DNA from 2 places in the Glutamicibacter mishrai genome. Region 2 is predicted to be linked to the other one. Evidence: predicted binding sites of a transcription regulator. Region 2 holds the regulator's gene; the other holds the start of a gene.
What was found. The regulator Rex, encoded in region 2, represses fermentation and respiration genes when NADH is low (regulators of the CRP and FNR family bind a similar motif). The targets are predictions, from matches to a motif close to CTTGTGAANNNNTTCACAAG.
Positions count from the first base shown of each region.

Region 1: D3791_RS15890 (glyceraldehyde-3-phosphate dehydrogenase) is a predicted target of Rex. The motif match lies at 3,520-3,539, and genes of this name have one in related genera.

Region 1 is NZ_CP032549.1:3,407,151-3,414,354, forward strand. Features, by position in the region: gene D3791_RS15870 (COG1361 family protein) at 1-842, opposite strand, end outside; gene D3791_RS15875 (sialidase family protein) at 839-2,077, opposite strand; gene D3791_RS15880 (YaaA family protein) at 2,214-2,993, opposite strand; RNA gene rnpB (RNase P RNA component class A) at 3,150-3,504, shown strand; gene D3791_RS15890 (glyceraldehyde-3-phosphate dehydrogenase) at 3,703-5,160, shown strand; gene D3791_RS15895 (winged helix DNA-binding domain-containing protein) at 5,336-6,382, shown strand; gene def (peptide deformylase) at 6,395-6,967, opposite strand; gene D3791_RS15905 (acyl-CoA dehydrogenase family protein) at 6,992-7,204, opposite strand, start outside.
Region 2 is NZ_CP032549.1:752,887-760,090, forward strand. Features, by position in the region: gene resB (cytochrome c biogenesis protein ResB) at 1-1,411, opposite strand, end outside; gene D3791_RS03620 (cytochrome c biogenesis CcdA family protein) at 1,411-2,166, opposite strand; gene D3791_RS03625 (TlpA family protein disulfide reductase) at 2,175-2,798, opposite strand; gene D3791_RS03630 (histidine phosphatase family protein) at 2,803-3,465, opposite strand; gene D3791_RS03635 (DUF3824 domain-containing protein) at 3,642-4,400, shown strand; gene D3791_RS03640 (redox-sensing transcriptional repressor Rex) at 4,496-5,131, opposite strand; gene D3791_RS03645 (glutaredoxin family protein) at 5,198-5,443, opposite strand; gene D3791_RS03650 (HAD family hydrolase) at 5,506-6,312, shown strand; gene D3791_RS03655 (30S ribosomal protein bS22) at 6,414-6,512, opposite strand; gene D3791_RS03660 (helix-turn-helix domain-containing protein) at 6,652-6,876, opposite strand; gene gdhA (NADP-specific glutamate dehydrogenase) at 7,131-7,204, opposite strand, start outside.

The DNA of each region.
Region 1 (7,204 bases), 920 kb from region 2:
ATATCACTGAGTCTCACGTTTCCGGTGTTAGTGACCGTTACTTCGTAGCTCATCCAGTCACCGGCCCGCTCCGAAGGGTTTGCCGCTGTTGCCACCTTGGCCGGCGAGGTTGCTTCAGCAGTGAAACTGGGCTGGCGATCTACGAGGTCAACTTCTTCGCCGGTAATCGTGTACTGATTCACGACAGTGTTATTGCCAATCCGTCCTATGGTCCAATGCGTCTGCGGGATGAAGTAGCCGTTGGCCAGATCTTGGCTGGTGACTTCATGGCGAGGGGTTGCACAGGTGTAGGCCGAGCCAGCGGGCAGGTTCGAGTATCGGCAATTTCCGGTCGGGCTCGGCTCGCCCACGGGATTGGCAGCAAAGGGCGCGAAGTTCCCTTCCGTGGGAACAATCCACTGGGCGATGTTGCCGATGCTGGTGACGCGGAAACTGTACGGGACCTTCTCCCCGACGGCATAGGGGTTTGTGGCCAAGTCGCGGCTTGTGTTCGTTCGTTGTCCGCTGACGGTAATGCCGGTAGTTTCCTTGCCGGAGATTTGGGCGGAGACAGTGGCTTGGGACGTTTTCCCGTTGCTGCTAGTGAACTGCAGCTGCAGCGTCTGTTTGCCATAGGCGGTGGAAGATATCGTCAGGGGGACCTTGATTGTGGTGCTGGCGCCGGCGGCGAGGTTGCCAACTTGCTGTGGTGCGGCGCTAAATAAGGTCGAGGTTCCCACCGAGACGCTGCCGGAAATGGCTTTGCTTCTTGATTGGTAATGGTGACCGGCAGTTCGATTGTTGTTGCCGGATCCGCCGTGAAACTTGATGCTTCCATCGGTGCACAGACGTAGTTCAATCAAGATTCATCAAAGGTGGCAAGCTGCATGGAGTCCGTGTAATTGCCCTCGTAGAACACGCCGAATTTTCCATTGTCGAGGGTGTCGGCTACCGAATATGCTGAGAACCCGCGACGGATGGTCCGCAGTCCAGGCCAGGTCTTGCCATCGTCGCACGATACGCGAGCTGAAACGTTTGCTCTGGAGGTTTGTGAATTTGCGCCGGTGTACAGCAATTTTCTAGCCCGGGCGCTGTTGGCGGCTGCTTCCGGGAACATTTGCGTGATGTGGGCATTATTCGTCGGGTCAGGCAAGTTCTTGTCTTGGGTAACAGCAGAGTAGCTGTGCCCGCCATCGCTGGAAATCGCAACCTTTCGGTAGCCTCCGCCCGCGTTGTCGCGGGAGTTGAGCAGGAGTCGTCCGTCTGAGAGTTCGACTACTTTGTTCTCGTCCATGGCTGATCCAGTGAATTCACCGCGCTGCCATGTTGCGCCGTGATCATCCGAATACACCGAAAATGCCTGGATAACGCGGGAGCCATCGGATTGCATGACGTCGCCGGCGTATTGCTGAACGAGGCGCCCGGCGTACTGGCCTCGGGTGATCTGGATTCCCTGGCCGGATGTGGCGAAAGTTGATCGCACAGCGCCTGGCACTGCGCTGTCGCCGGGTTTGACGACGTCGGTGATCAGGCGGGGCTTGCTCCAAGTCGCTCCATCGTCGGAGGACTCGACCACAGCTGCGCTGAGCACCTGCCGGTTGGTGTCATCTTTGCCCCACGTGCTGCCGCCGAAGCCCTGGTCTTTTGAATAAACGAAGAAAGCAAAGGTCTTTCCGCTTTCGTCATCAACAACATAGCTGGGGTCGGAGTAGCCGTATTTTCCTTGGTCCGCGGTTCCGGTAAAGCCGGCGGCGACGGTGGTGACAGGGCCCCATGTGACTCCGTTGTCGTTGCTCTTTCGCTGGACGATGCTGTTGGGATTTGGGGCATCACCCGCGCTGCCGGGGCGGCCATCCCAGGCAGCCCGGACCACGCCGTTGCCCAGATGCGCCAAGGCGGGTATCCGGTAGAAGAAGTTTTGAGTGGTGCGGTCGGTGCCGAGATTGATTTCACGGAATGTACCGGGAGGCGTGGCGGGATCGGCTTCTTCGAGGGTGGTGGCCATGGCGCTTGTTGCGCTGATGGCTGGTATTGCCAGGCTCAGTGCTAGTGGTGTGGCCAGGATTCGTTTGTGCTCGTGCCGAGAACGACTTCGCATGGGCTGGTTCCTTGCAGGGTTGAGTTCCTGGAAAGTGGAAGGACGTATACGTGAAGCCTGCGTGAATTGGATCACTATCGGAAGAGGTGGTTTCTTCTTTTTCGCCGGCTCCGGATACTAATGCGGAGCAGTCGAGCTATTTCGCCGTCGTGAACTGATGGTCTGCGGGCAGCAGGATATTTAAGGCTCGGCCTTTTTTGTCTTCAATGAGACTTGCTTCCCACTTGGTCTGAATAAGTTGAAGCAACTCATCCGGGGTCGCTGGTTCTATGTCTTGCTGCACGAGGAAGCGAGCCACTTCTCCGCGGGTGTGCTTGGCGAAATGCGAGACGACTTTTGGAACACCATTGCGCAACTGGAAGACGTTGACGGCAACACTGTTGCCATTGCTTGGCTTGTAGGCGGCGGCATATGTGCTTGATCGCGCGTCAACGATCAACTGGTCGGATGCCGCTTCATCAAGAACGGGGGTAAGCCGTTTTTTCCACCACGAGGCGAGCTTGCCCAGGGGTTCCAATTTCACCGACATCGACAAGCGGTATGGGGGAATGCGATCGCCGAAGCGCACCGCTCCCCACAGTGCGGAAATCACCACAATGCTTTCATCGGCTCGTTGTTGTTCCTTAGGCGACAGCGAGGAATACCCCAATGCTTCAAAGAGGACTCCCGAGTAGATGTCGTGGGCCTTTGCGGCTGGCTCGGTGTGCAGATTGATATTCCGTGCCACTTCGTTGGCTAGTGAAGCGCCAACGCCCAGCAGGTCCATGGCGTCCTTGCGACCGGAAACTTCGGTTAATGCTTCGATCACCTGGTGGCGTTCGCCGGTAAGTTGCGAAAACGACAGGTCGGCAAGGTCGAAGGGGGAGCCTTCGGCGTGAGCGGTTTTGCCTTCGGAAGGCGGCAACAAAATAAGCACGTCTTCCAGCTTATCCGAGGTCGGCGATCAAGCGTTGTTGATGAAATCTCGCATGACGTGCCCATTTGGCCAAGAATGAATCGAGTGAATCTGTGGCGAAGGGCTCGCAGTGCATGTCGGGTGAGGCAAACTGGCGGGGCTAGAATGGTTAACGAATGGGATGGCCAGACGGTCGCGTGGCAAGTAATTGCCCCGAGGAACGTCCGGGCTCCACAGAACAGGGTGGTGGGTAACGCCCACTCGGGGTAACCCGCAGGCTAGTGCCACAGAAAATAGACCGCCAGGCTTCCTGGTAAGGGTGAAACGGTGGTGTAAGAGACCACCAGCATCACGGGTGACCGGGATGGCTAGGTAAACCCCACTCGGAGCAAGGTCAGACAGACTGCGTTATGAGGGCTGTTCGCCCCATGCAGTCGGGTGGACCGCTAGAGGCTGCCGGCAACGACAGTCGTAGATAGATGACCGTCCCGCTTCGGCGCGACAAAACCCGGCGTATCGGCCATCCCATTCATTTCCTTCCACCGCTCAGGTGAGATGTTTCACAGTTCTTCGTGCTCTGAATTTTTCTGCGCCGTTTAGAATGGAAAGCGTACTTAGTACTTACGAGGATGATCCTGTAGACCTCGTACCACCGCAAAAGCAATGGTGCTTCCCACGGTGCCAACCGACTTTATGGATCTGCGAGTCGGCTGAATTGGAAGGATTTTCTGTGACCCAGCAGTCTGTCGTTGCCCAGCAAGAATGGAGCGGGCGCGAAGAGCTCGCCGAGGCCATGATTCCACTGATCGGACGCTTGTACCGCAAGAACAACGTGGTGCCCTCCGTATATGGCCGCAAGCTGATCAACCAGTCCGCCATCGACATCATCAAGGCGCACCGCGTAGTGCGCCGCATTGATGGCGAAGAGCTAAGCCTGAAGGCGACCAAAGCAATTCTCGACGAGATCGAGGCGCTCAATGTTGGATCGGTGTCCGTTGACCTCGGCCGTTTGAACAAGAAGTTCAAGGATTCCGGCTCGGTTGACCTGAACGCATTCCTCAGCAACGAACTCGGCGAAAAAGTCGGCCAGGCCGGTGCCACCGACGCAGAGCCAAAGGACGTCGTCCTCTACGGCTTCGGCCGCATTGGCCGTCTGCTAGCCCGCATCCTCATCGAGCGTGGCGGCTACGGCTTGCGCCTGCGCGCCATCGTGGTTCGCAAGGGCTCGGATGATGACATCGTCAAGCGCGCTTCGCTGTTGCGCCGCGACTCCGTGCACGGCCGCTTCGAAGGCTCGATCACTGTCGACGAGGAAAACAACACCATCCTCGCCAACGGCACCTTGATCAAGGTCATCTACTCGAACGACCCAGCTACCGTTGATTACACCCAGCACGGCATCGACAACGCTATCGTCGTTGACAACACCGGCCGCTGGCGCGATGAAGCTGGCCTCTCCCAGCACTTGCAGGCCAAGGGCGTAGCCCGCGTGCTGCTGACCGCACCGGGCAAGGGCGACCTGAAGAACATCGTTCACGGCATCAATGATTCCTGGATCACCGCCGAAGACAAGATCGTGACCGCCGCTTCATGCACCACCAACGCGATCACCCCGGTGCTCAAGGCTCTGAACGACAAGTTCGGCGTCAGCCACGGCCACGTCGAGACCGTTCACTCGTTCACCAACGACCAGAACCTCATCGACAACTTCCACAAGGGAGAGCGTCGCGGCCGCGCTGCGGCTTTGAACATGGTCATCACCGAAACCGGTGCCGCCAAGGCGGTCGCCAAGGCTTTGCCAGAGTTCGAAGGCAAGCTAACCGGCAATGCCATCCGCGTACCAACCCCGGATGTTTCCATGGCGATCTTGAACCTCAACCTTGAGAACGAGACCACCAAGGAAGAACTGAACGCCTACCTGCGCGAAACCTCGTTGACCTCGAACCTGCACAAGCAGATCGACTACATCGATTCGCCAGAGGTTGTTTCCACCGACTTCGTCGGCTCGCGCCGCGCCGGCATTGTTGACGGACTGGCCACCATCGTTTCCGGCAAGAACGCCGTTGTCTACGTCTGGTACGACAATGAGTTCGGCTACTCCTGCCAGGTTGTCCGCGTGATCGAAACGATCGCCGGAACCCACCCGGTAGCAGTTCCAGCCGTCAAGGCTGAGGCTGTCACCGTCTAAGGCTTAAGCACCTGAACTTCGGGACCATGCCCGCGCAAACCGCGCTGGTGCATGGTCCCGAAGTCGTTAACCGCGCCGCGGCCAACGCTGCGGGGCAATCGCGGCAAAACTGAAGGCACAGGTGCGGGCCAAGCTGTTACCCTCTGAAGAGCAGGCGGTGTCGGAAGGCGGAAACGTGGATCGCGAAAGATTGCTCTCGGCTCGAATGGCCAGCCAGTTGTTGTCCGCGCCAGCTAGCACCGTGCAGGAAGCCGCGGGGCACTTGCTGGCTACCCAATCCCAGGACTTCATTGCCGGGAGATACACGCTCGCCCAGCGCGTGCATCCGATGCCGCCACGGGAGCAGGTTAATCAACTCTTTAACGAGGGTTTGCTCGTGCGCTCGTGGACCATGCGAGGAACCCTGCACATCTGCTTGCCGCAAGACGCACAATGGCTGGTGCAGACGTCCAAGGAGCGAACCTTGAGATCAATGGCTGCCAGGCATCGGGAACTGCAGATTGATCCAGAAGTAATTGAGAAGTCCGCCGCGATTATCCAGTCACACCTGTCAGCGGTTGGAAGGAGCAGCAGGCCCGAGCTCTTTGATCAGCTAGAGCAGCAGGGGATCGGCACGCGTAATCAACGAGGCGTGCACCTGTTGCTCGCCCTGGTCCAGCAGGGCTTGATATGCCTGGGGCCGATACCGCAGACGGCAAAACTGACTGCCCAAGATTTTGTGCTTGTCGAACAGTGGATCAGCGAGCATCACGTTCCGGATAATCCAATCCAGGAATTGCTCTCGCGCTATCTCGGCTCGCATGGGCCAGCCACGCTCCGTGACGCCGCCTGGTATGCGGGCCAGACCCTCACCGTCATCCGCAAGGCCGCCGCTGACATTGAACCAGAACTCATCAGCGTCGATACAGATGAACGCGGCGAAGACCTGTATGTGGTTCAAGGATCAGCCGCACACCAGGTGTCTGAGTCATCAGCAAAGATCGACCTTCCCACACGCCTGCTTGGCCCCTTTGACGAGTATTACTTGTCATGGGCCGATCGAAGCTTGGTGGCTGATCCTTCCATGCAAAACCGGATTACCCCCGGCAAGAATGGCATGTTCAACGCCTTCTGGCTGGAATGCGGCAGGGCATCAAGTCTCTGGGATGCAAATGTAGCGCCGACCGATTCACTCGGTGCGGCGCTACATCAGCGGTATATGGACTTCAGGAATGCCAACTAGGCAGTTCGAAAGCTAGTGCCCAAAAGGATCCTCATCGGTGCCAGGCAGCCAGGTATTGCCCGGTACGCCCCAGCCCAGTGCCTTCTTGGCTTTCTTCCAGCGCTTATCCCAGCGCGGCTGCAGCTTATCGACATACAGGAACCCATCCAGGTGGTCGTATTCGTGCTGCATGACGCGAGCGAACCAATCGTGGGCTTCGAAGGAGATCGGGTTGCCGAACTCATCAAAACCTTCCACCTTCGCGTACTCGGCACGCTTCAGAGGGTAGTTCAGCCCGGGGACGGACAAGCAGCCTTCCGATTCCTCGTCAACGTCGGCAGGCGCCTGCGAAACCTTGGAGAGAGTCAGCTTGGGGTTGATGACGACGCCACGTTCAGGCGCAGTGTCCTGGTCAGCGTAGACATACGTGAACAGACGTAGACCGATGCCAACCTGCGGAGCGGCCAGTCCCACGCCATGAGCTTCATCCATGGTCACATGCATATCTGCAACGAGCTGGCGAAGTTCATCATTGAACTCGGTGACTTCTACCGCGCGGCGATGTAGAACTGGTTCTCCGTAAACTGTGATCTGCCGGATTGGCACGTGATCAGGTCCTTTCAAAAGTGCTTAAAGTGCTCGTCCAATAGTTTCACGCATGATCTCACTTGTGCCACCAAAAATGGTCAATAAGCGTGCCGCGGTGAATGATTGAGCGATCGGGTACTCCATGATGTACCCGTAGCCTCCATGGATCTGCAGCGCCTTGTCCGAAAGCTCTTTTGCGCTCTCACTTGCCCAAAGCTTCACTTCAGCGGCCTCATGGGCGTCCAGTTCGCCATT
Region 2 (7,204 bases):
ACCCTGCGAAGATGCCGATCGGCAGCTTGCCCGGATCGTAGTTAACGTCCAAGGCCACATAGCGTTTGAGGTCATCGAAGCTGATGCTGCCCTTGCCATCTGGCAGCTGGTAGGTCTGTCCGGCTTCGAGGATGATGCCGCCAGCATCCAGCTCTCGGCTATTGAGCTTCTTCATCTTCTCGGTGTCCAGGACGAAGACGTTCTGCGGATTGCCGTTATCCAGTCCCAGGTTCCCGTAGAACGAGTTCAGGTGCAGCTGCGGGTTGATCGCATTGGGGTCGCCGGAAATGCCGAATCCATTTTCATCCACCAGTGCGGTAGGAAGCAGGAAGCCCTGGAAACCGAGCTGATCCGGCTTGGCATCGGGAACCTTCAAAACGAACATCGAGGTGTAGACCGAGTCCTGCGGAACCGAAACTGCCGGGCCCGAGTAGGAGACGTTGCCCTTGCCATCGCGCACCGTGATGACCGGGGCGTAGCCGTTGCCGACCAGGTAGACATCGGCGCCGTTGATGCGCAGCGGGTGGTTGACTTTCAGTTCCTGCTTGACCGGATCCGACTGCGCGGTTTTACGAACCTGCACGTGGGCGGTGAAATCCAGTGGCTGGCCGAAGTGCGACTCGGATTCGCGATCGAAGACGATATCGAACTTGTCCAGCTTCACCGAGTAGCCCGGGAGCTTGTCGGCGTTAAAAGTGTTACCCGGGGTGAACGAGTCATACGCCACCAGCGAGTTGACGAAGGTCTCCCCCTCGACCAGCACGCGCTGTCCGGTGTAGCCGAACGCGCCGCCGATCGCGGCCGAGACCAGCACGCCGATCAGCGAAATATGGAAGACCAGGTTGCCGATCTCGCGGGTGTAGCCGCGTTCAGCTGAGACGGACCGGCCGCTGGCATCATCGCGGCGTTCCACGCGGTAACCGCGTTTTTTCAGGATCTTGTATGAGTCCTCGATGACCTGGTCATCATCCGGGGTATCCGATTCGCCTTCGAGGATTTCATGCGATGCATACTGCGGCAGGCGATCGAGTCGCGCCGGGGTGCGCGGTGGCGGGGTGCGCAGCGCCTGTGCGTGCTTCTTTACACGCGGGATGATGCAACCCACCAGGGAGACGAACAGCAAGATGTAGATGGCGGAGAACCAGACGGAGGAATACACCTCGAACATCTGGAAACGGTCAAGCCATGGGCCGGCAACAGGGTGCTGGTCCAGATACTGCACTACCGTCTCGGGGTTGGATGCCCGCTGCGGGAAAATGGAACCCGGAACTGCGGCTACGGCCAGCAGCAACAGCAAGAACAATGCTGTTGGCATGGACGTCAGCTGGGTCCAGATCCAGCGCATGAACCCTACGAATCCCAACGCCGGAGCGTCCTGGGAGCCTTTGAGTTTCCGTTGTTGTTTCGCCATTAAATTGGCAACCTCACTTCATTGGCAAACCAGTTTTGCAGTTCTGAAACCCACGTACCCCACAGGCCGGTCACCATGACCAGGCCAAGGGCGATGAGCATAGCGCCGCCAAAACGCATGATGAACAACTGATGCTTCCGGAAGAATGCCAGTGCCTGCATTCCCCGCTGCAATCCCAGGGCAATCAGGATGAAAGGCAATCCGAGTCCGAGGCAATAGAACACCGTCAGCAGGGTTCCCCGGGCCACATTCGCATCGGTACCGGTGGACATGATCAACACCGCGCTCAGCGTCGGGCCGATGCATGGCGCCCAGCCCAAGCCGAAGGTCAGCCCCAGCACCGGTGCGCCCCACAGGCCTGCAGGCGGCTTCTTGTGGATCTTGCGGTCGCGCTGCATCCAGGAGAATCCGCCCATGAAGACAACGCCCATGAACACCACGACGAGTCCCAGAACCTGGGTGACCCACGAACCGTTGAATCTCAGCCACGCCGTCGCCTGGCTGAAGAGCACTCCGGCGGCAATGAAGACGACAGAGAACCCCAAGACGAAGAGCAGGATCCCCAGGATCACCCGCCCACGGCGGTGTTCCTTCAAGTCCGCGCCGGTCAGCCCGGTGACGTAACCGAGGTATCCAGGGACGAGGGGAAGTACGCAGGGAGAAAGGAATGAAACCAATCCCGCCAACATGGCCACGGGCGCGGCAAGTACGAGCGACCCGTCCAGGACGATGTCAGCAAATGGATTAGAACTCACCGCAGGGATCACAACTTTTCGGTCAAAGCGGTATCGATCAGCGACTTCAGCGTGCCCGGATCGACGGCGCCGATAACGCGCGCGCGGACCCGTCCCTTGCGGTCGAGAACCAGCGTGGAAGGCACGGCCTGCAGCGGCACGTACTTGGTCATGGCCAGCTGGACGTCTCCGTCGGTGTCCTGGATGGATTCGTAGGGAAGATCGAAGGTGCGCTCGAAGGCCTTGGCCGCTTCGGCTTCATCACGGACGTTAATGCCGATGAATTCAACCTTCTCGCCGTAGTTGTCGGCGATCTTCTTCAGGTCCGGCGCTTCAATGCGGCACGGCGCGCAGGCGGCGTACCAGAAGTTCATGACCACTGGCTTGCCTTCCCACTGGCTGAAGTCGACATCGGTGCCGTGGTAGGTCTTCGACTTGAGTTCCACCGGATCGGTGCGCTGGGCGACATCGTATTCTTCGACGGCGCCATCGCCGGCGATGTAGTTTTTCCCGTCACCGCTGTTGGCTTGCGCCGTCAAGGAGTCTTCCTTGCCGCTGCAGGCAGCCAGCGGAACAATGGCGGCTGCCACCATCAGCGAGCGCAGCATCGTGCGTCGGCTCAGATTGCGGGGATTAGTCACAGGATCAGTCATTTCCTTAGGCTCCTGGAATATTCGCGGCACCGGCCAATAGCTCGGGGCTTGGTTCGGTGTAACGCACGGAGACCAATTCGTCGCCTTCGAAATCAAAGCTGGTCACGGATGCCAGAGTGCATTCGCGCTGGCGCGGGTCATGCCACAGCGGCTTCTTTTCCGCGGCACGCCGGGTGACCCAGATCGGCAGCTGGTGGCTCACGATAATAACCTCGGAGCCTTCGCCATGTTCTGCCACCGCGGCGCGACGGTGCTCGTCCATGGCTTCGCGCATGCGCTGCACCTGCTGCGCATATGGCTCGCCCCATGAGGGCTTGAGCGGGTTGACCAGCAGCGGCCAGTACTTTGGCTGGCGCAGTTGGTCTGCCACCTTCGACAGGCCCTGCAGCTTGTTGCCGGCCTCGATGACGCGATCGTCAGAGTGAATTGGCAAGTTGAGCAGGCGGCTAACGGGGGCGGCGGTTTGCTGCGCGCGGATCAACGGCGAAGCGACCAGGCGGACCACGTTGGCCCCGTCTGCTTGGCGTTGTGCGAAGTACTCGCCGGCGGCATCAGCCATCTTGAAACCGAGCTCCGAAAGCCCGAAGCCGGGGATCCGTCCGTAGAGGATACGGTCAGGGTTGAAAACTTCCCCGTGGCGCAACAAATGGACGGTCGTTAAAGGCATGCTTCTAGTGTCTCAAATATTCGGTGCGAAATAGACATATTGTGTCCACCATCAACTATTCACAGCGCATGCATGGGATTCCCATATGGAAAAACCATCCTTTCGGAGGGCTTACTCACAAAGCCATGCCACTACTCTTAGTTGTAAAGGCAATTCGACCCAAAGGATGATGAAGCATGAGCAACTACGATCCGAATCAACCGGGCCAACCCTACAACCCGGAATCCGGGGGTCAGAACCCGAATCCGAACCCGTACGGTGAAAACCCCTACGCACAGCAGCCCTCCCCCTACGGCCAAAATCCTTACGGGCAGTCCCCCATGGCGCCAGGCTTCAATGAGTACCCGAACCAGGGAGGCTACGCAGCCGTGCAGCCTCCGGCCGAACGCCCGAAGACATTGCAGATCGCGTTCTTGCTGATCCTGCTTTCGGGCATTGTCGGTGCGATTGCCAGCTGGATGATTTCCACCTCGAACATGTTCGGCAACATGGTGTCCTCGCAGTGGGCCATGGTCGAGCAGGAACTGCAGACCCAGATGCAGTCATCGCCTGAGATGGCCCAGGACCCGACCCTGCAGCAGATGATGAGCAGCCCAGAGGCATTCATCTCCCAGGCCAACACCATGATGACCAGCTTCGCCTTGGTCGGTGCCGTGATCTCGGTGATCTTGTACTTCTTGGTCGGCTTCTTCGTGGGCCGTGGCGTGGGTGCCATGCGTATCATCGCCACCATCCTGGCGGCGCTCTCGCTCTTGGGCTTGTTCTCCTCGGTGCCAATGATCAGCATGTTTGCCGACAGCCAGGCTGGCGCGTTGAACGCGGTGTACATCATCGGCATCCTGCTCGGTGTAGCAGGCGTGGTCTTCGCCTGGTTGCGTCCTTCCTCGGAATACATCGCCCAGCGTCGCATGGCTCGTCGCGCCGGCTACCGGTAAAGAAAGGTCCGAAAGGTCCTCAAGGCAAGAAAAAGCGTTGTTGTTTTCGTCAGTCACGACGAAGACAACAACGCTTTTTGCGTATCCGGGAGGATCTAGCCCTGCACTGCCAGGTACGCCAAAATCTGCAATTCGGTCGACAGGTCAACCCGGCGCAAATTCATGCCGGCCGGTACCTTCAACGGCTTGGGTGCGAATGAGAGCACCGAACGCACCGAGAGGTCCGCGAGTGAATCAACCAGGTCCTGGGCTGCGTCGCCAGGCACGGCGAGAACGGCAATATTGATCTCTTCACGGGCAACCACCGTGGCAAGATCGCTGATCGATTCCACGCGCAAGTCGCCGACAGATTCGCCGATCAGGTTCGGGTCCACATCCAAGATGGCTTTGACGTTGAATCCGCGCGAGGTGAATCCGGCGTAGCCGCTCAGGGCTCGGCCGAGGTTACCGGCGCCGACAATGGCGACTTTCCAGTCCTGGTTCAGACCCAGGGTCCGGCTGATGTGCTCGGCTAGTTCGCGAACCACGTAGCCGACACCGCGAGTTCCGTAGGACCCAAGCCAGGACAGGTCCTTGCGCAGAATCGAAGGGTTCACGCCCGCTTCCTTGGCCAGCACTCCGGAGCTGGTCCGTTCCAGCCCTTGGGCTTCCAAGGCGTTGAGCGCACGCAGGTATTGAGTGAGTCGAGCCAATGTGGCTTCGGGCAGGACACGAGCTTCAAGCTCAGACATCTTGATTCTCCTGCACTTTCCATTGGGCTATTCGAGCGCGACGCGTCGTCATTCTTGTGGCTTCGACTAGTTGCTGAGCAGTCTTTCGAGGCGTTGCGGGTCGATAGTCCAGAAATCTCGAACTTGTCCGTCGATGAACAGCACCGGCACTTCTTCGTGGTGCTTGGCCAGAAGTTCGGGATGCTCGTCGATATCTAGTTCGGAGAATTCCATGTTCAATCGGCTCGTTACCTCAGCAACTGTGGCTCGTGCTGCATGGCATAGATGGCAGTCTTTTCGAACCAACAGCTGAATCTGATGCAATGTACTCACCTGACTATAATCTCACGAGCCGTAACCGCGCTTGAACTTTACGATGAAATAAACTGGGTCAAATGCCTTCCACCGATAACACCAGCGCTCAGCCTTCAGCCCAGGCACCCGGAACAGTTGCCGCTTTCTTCGATGTGGACAACACCTTGGTTCGCGGGGCCTCGCTGTATTTGCTCGCGCGCAAGCTGCGTGAGCACCGCTTCTTCCGGTTCCGGGAAATCCTCTGGTTCGCGTTGAAGCAACTGCGTTTCGCTGCCCGCGGCGAGCACCTGGGCGATATCCATCAGATCCGCGACCGTGCGTTGATGATGGTGCGCGGCATCCCGGTGGCTGAGATCGAGCAAATCGGCAATGAAATCTATGACGAGTACATCGAGCCGAAGTTGTGGTCGGGCACGGTGGCCATTGCCCGCCAGCATTTGCGTGTCGGCCGCGAGGTGTGGCTGGTAACCGCCACTCCCCTGGAAGTGGCGAATGTCATTTCACATCGGCTCGAACTTTCGGGCGCTTTGGGCACTGTGGTGGAAAGCCGAGATGGTTTGTACACCGGTGCATTGGCCAGCCCGATCCTGCACGCAGCTGAAAAAGCTCAGGCTGTCAGGACCCTGGCGAAGGCACGCGGGATCTCGCTGTCGCGCTCCTGGGCGTACTCGGATTCGTATAACGATGTCCCGCTTCTGGAAGCTGTCGGCCATCCTGTCTGCATTAATCCGGATGCCCGTTTGCGCGCCTACGCCAAGCGTCGCGGCTGGCAGGTCTATGACTTCCGCACGGGCCAGCGGGCCGCCAAGTTCGGCTTGCGTGCTGCTGGCGTGCTCGGGGCACTATGGGCTGCAAGGCGCTCAATCCTGCGCCGTTCCGGCTCTTAGCGGGTCACCGGCAGGCTGCGGATAAAGCAATCGCCACCGTTTGCAGTTGAACTGCGAATCGGTGGCGATGATTGCCTAGCGGCAAAGTGCTCGAAGTAGATTTACTTCTTGTTGCGACGCTGGTGGCGAGTCTTACGAAGCAATTTGCGGTGCTTCTTCTTGGACATACGCTTGCGGCGCTTCTTGATAACAGAGCCCATAATGGTTCCTCACAAACTAATTAAATGCGCCAACCTAAAGTATCTGCTTGCACGCAAGCAAAAGGGCAAGGTTGACCGGACGTTAAACGTTCCTTAATAGATTACCCGCTTTTCGGCCATGCTCTGACCATCGCGCGGACTATCGGCCGTAAGAACCGGTACCGTGCTGCGGATCAATAGCCGCAGCGCTGAGGTAGGATTCCACAGCGTTCTCTGGAACGCGATAGGAGCGACCGAACTGAACGGCAGGCAGATCGCCTGCGTGAATCAGCCGATAAACCGTCATTTTGGAAACACGCATCATGTCAGCCACTTCGGCCACCGTCATGAAACGGGCTCCTGCAAAATTCTGTTTATCCGTCATGCGGGATATTCTCCTGACGCTGATCTCTATTTCGTCGCGTTACTAGCGAAGGTGAACTTACACGACTTTGGATCAACATCGGCGATCTGGTTCACGTTCGCTTTGTCCTAGTCTAATCGCACTTTAGTAACTTTTGCATCACGAAACACTTCAGGACTCTTCAGAATCAAAATTTTGTTGCCGAAACGAGACAATCCGCACGGCAAGCCCCAGATCAACTAGGGGTGCCGCGCGGATCGTTGCAACTAAATTTCTTAGATCACGCCCTGTGCAAGCATGGCATCAGCGACCTTCACGAAGCCTGCGATGTTCGCACCGGCGACGTAGT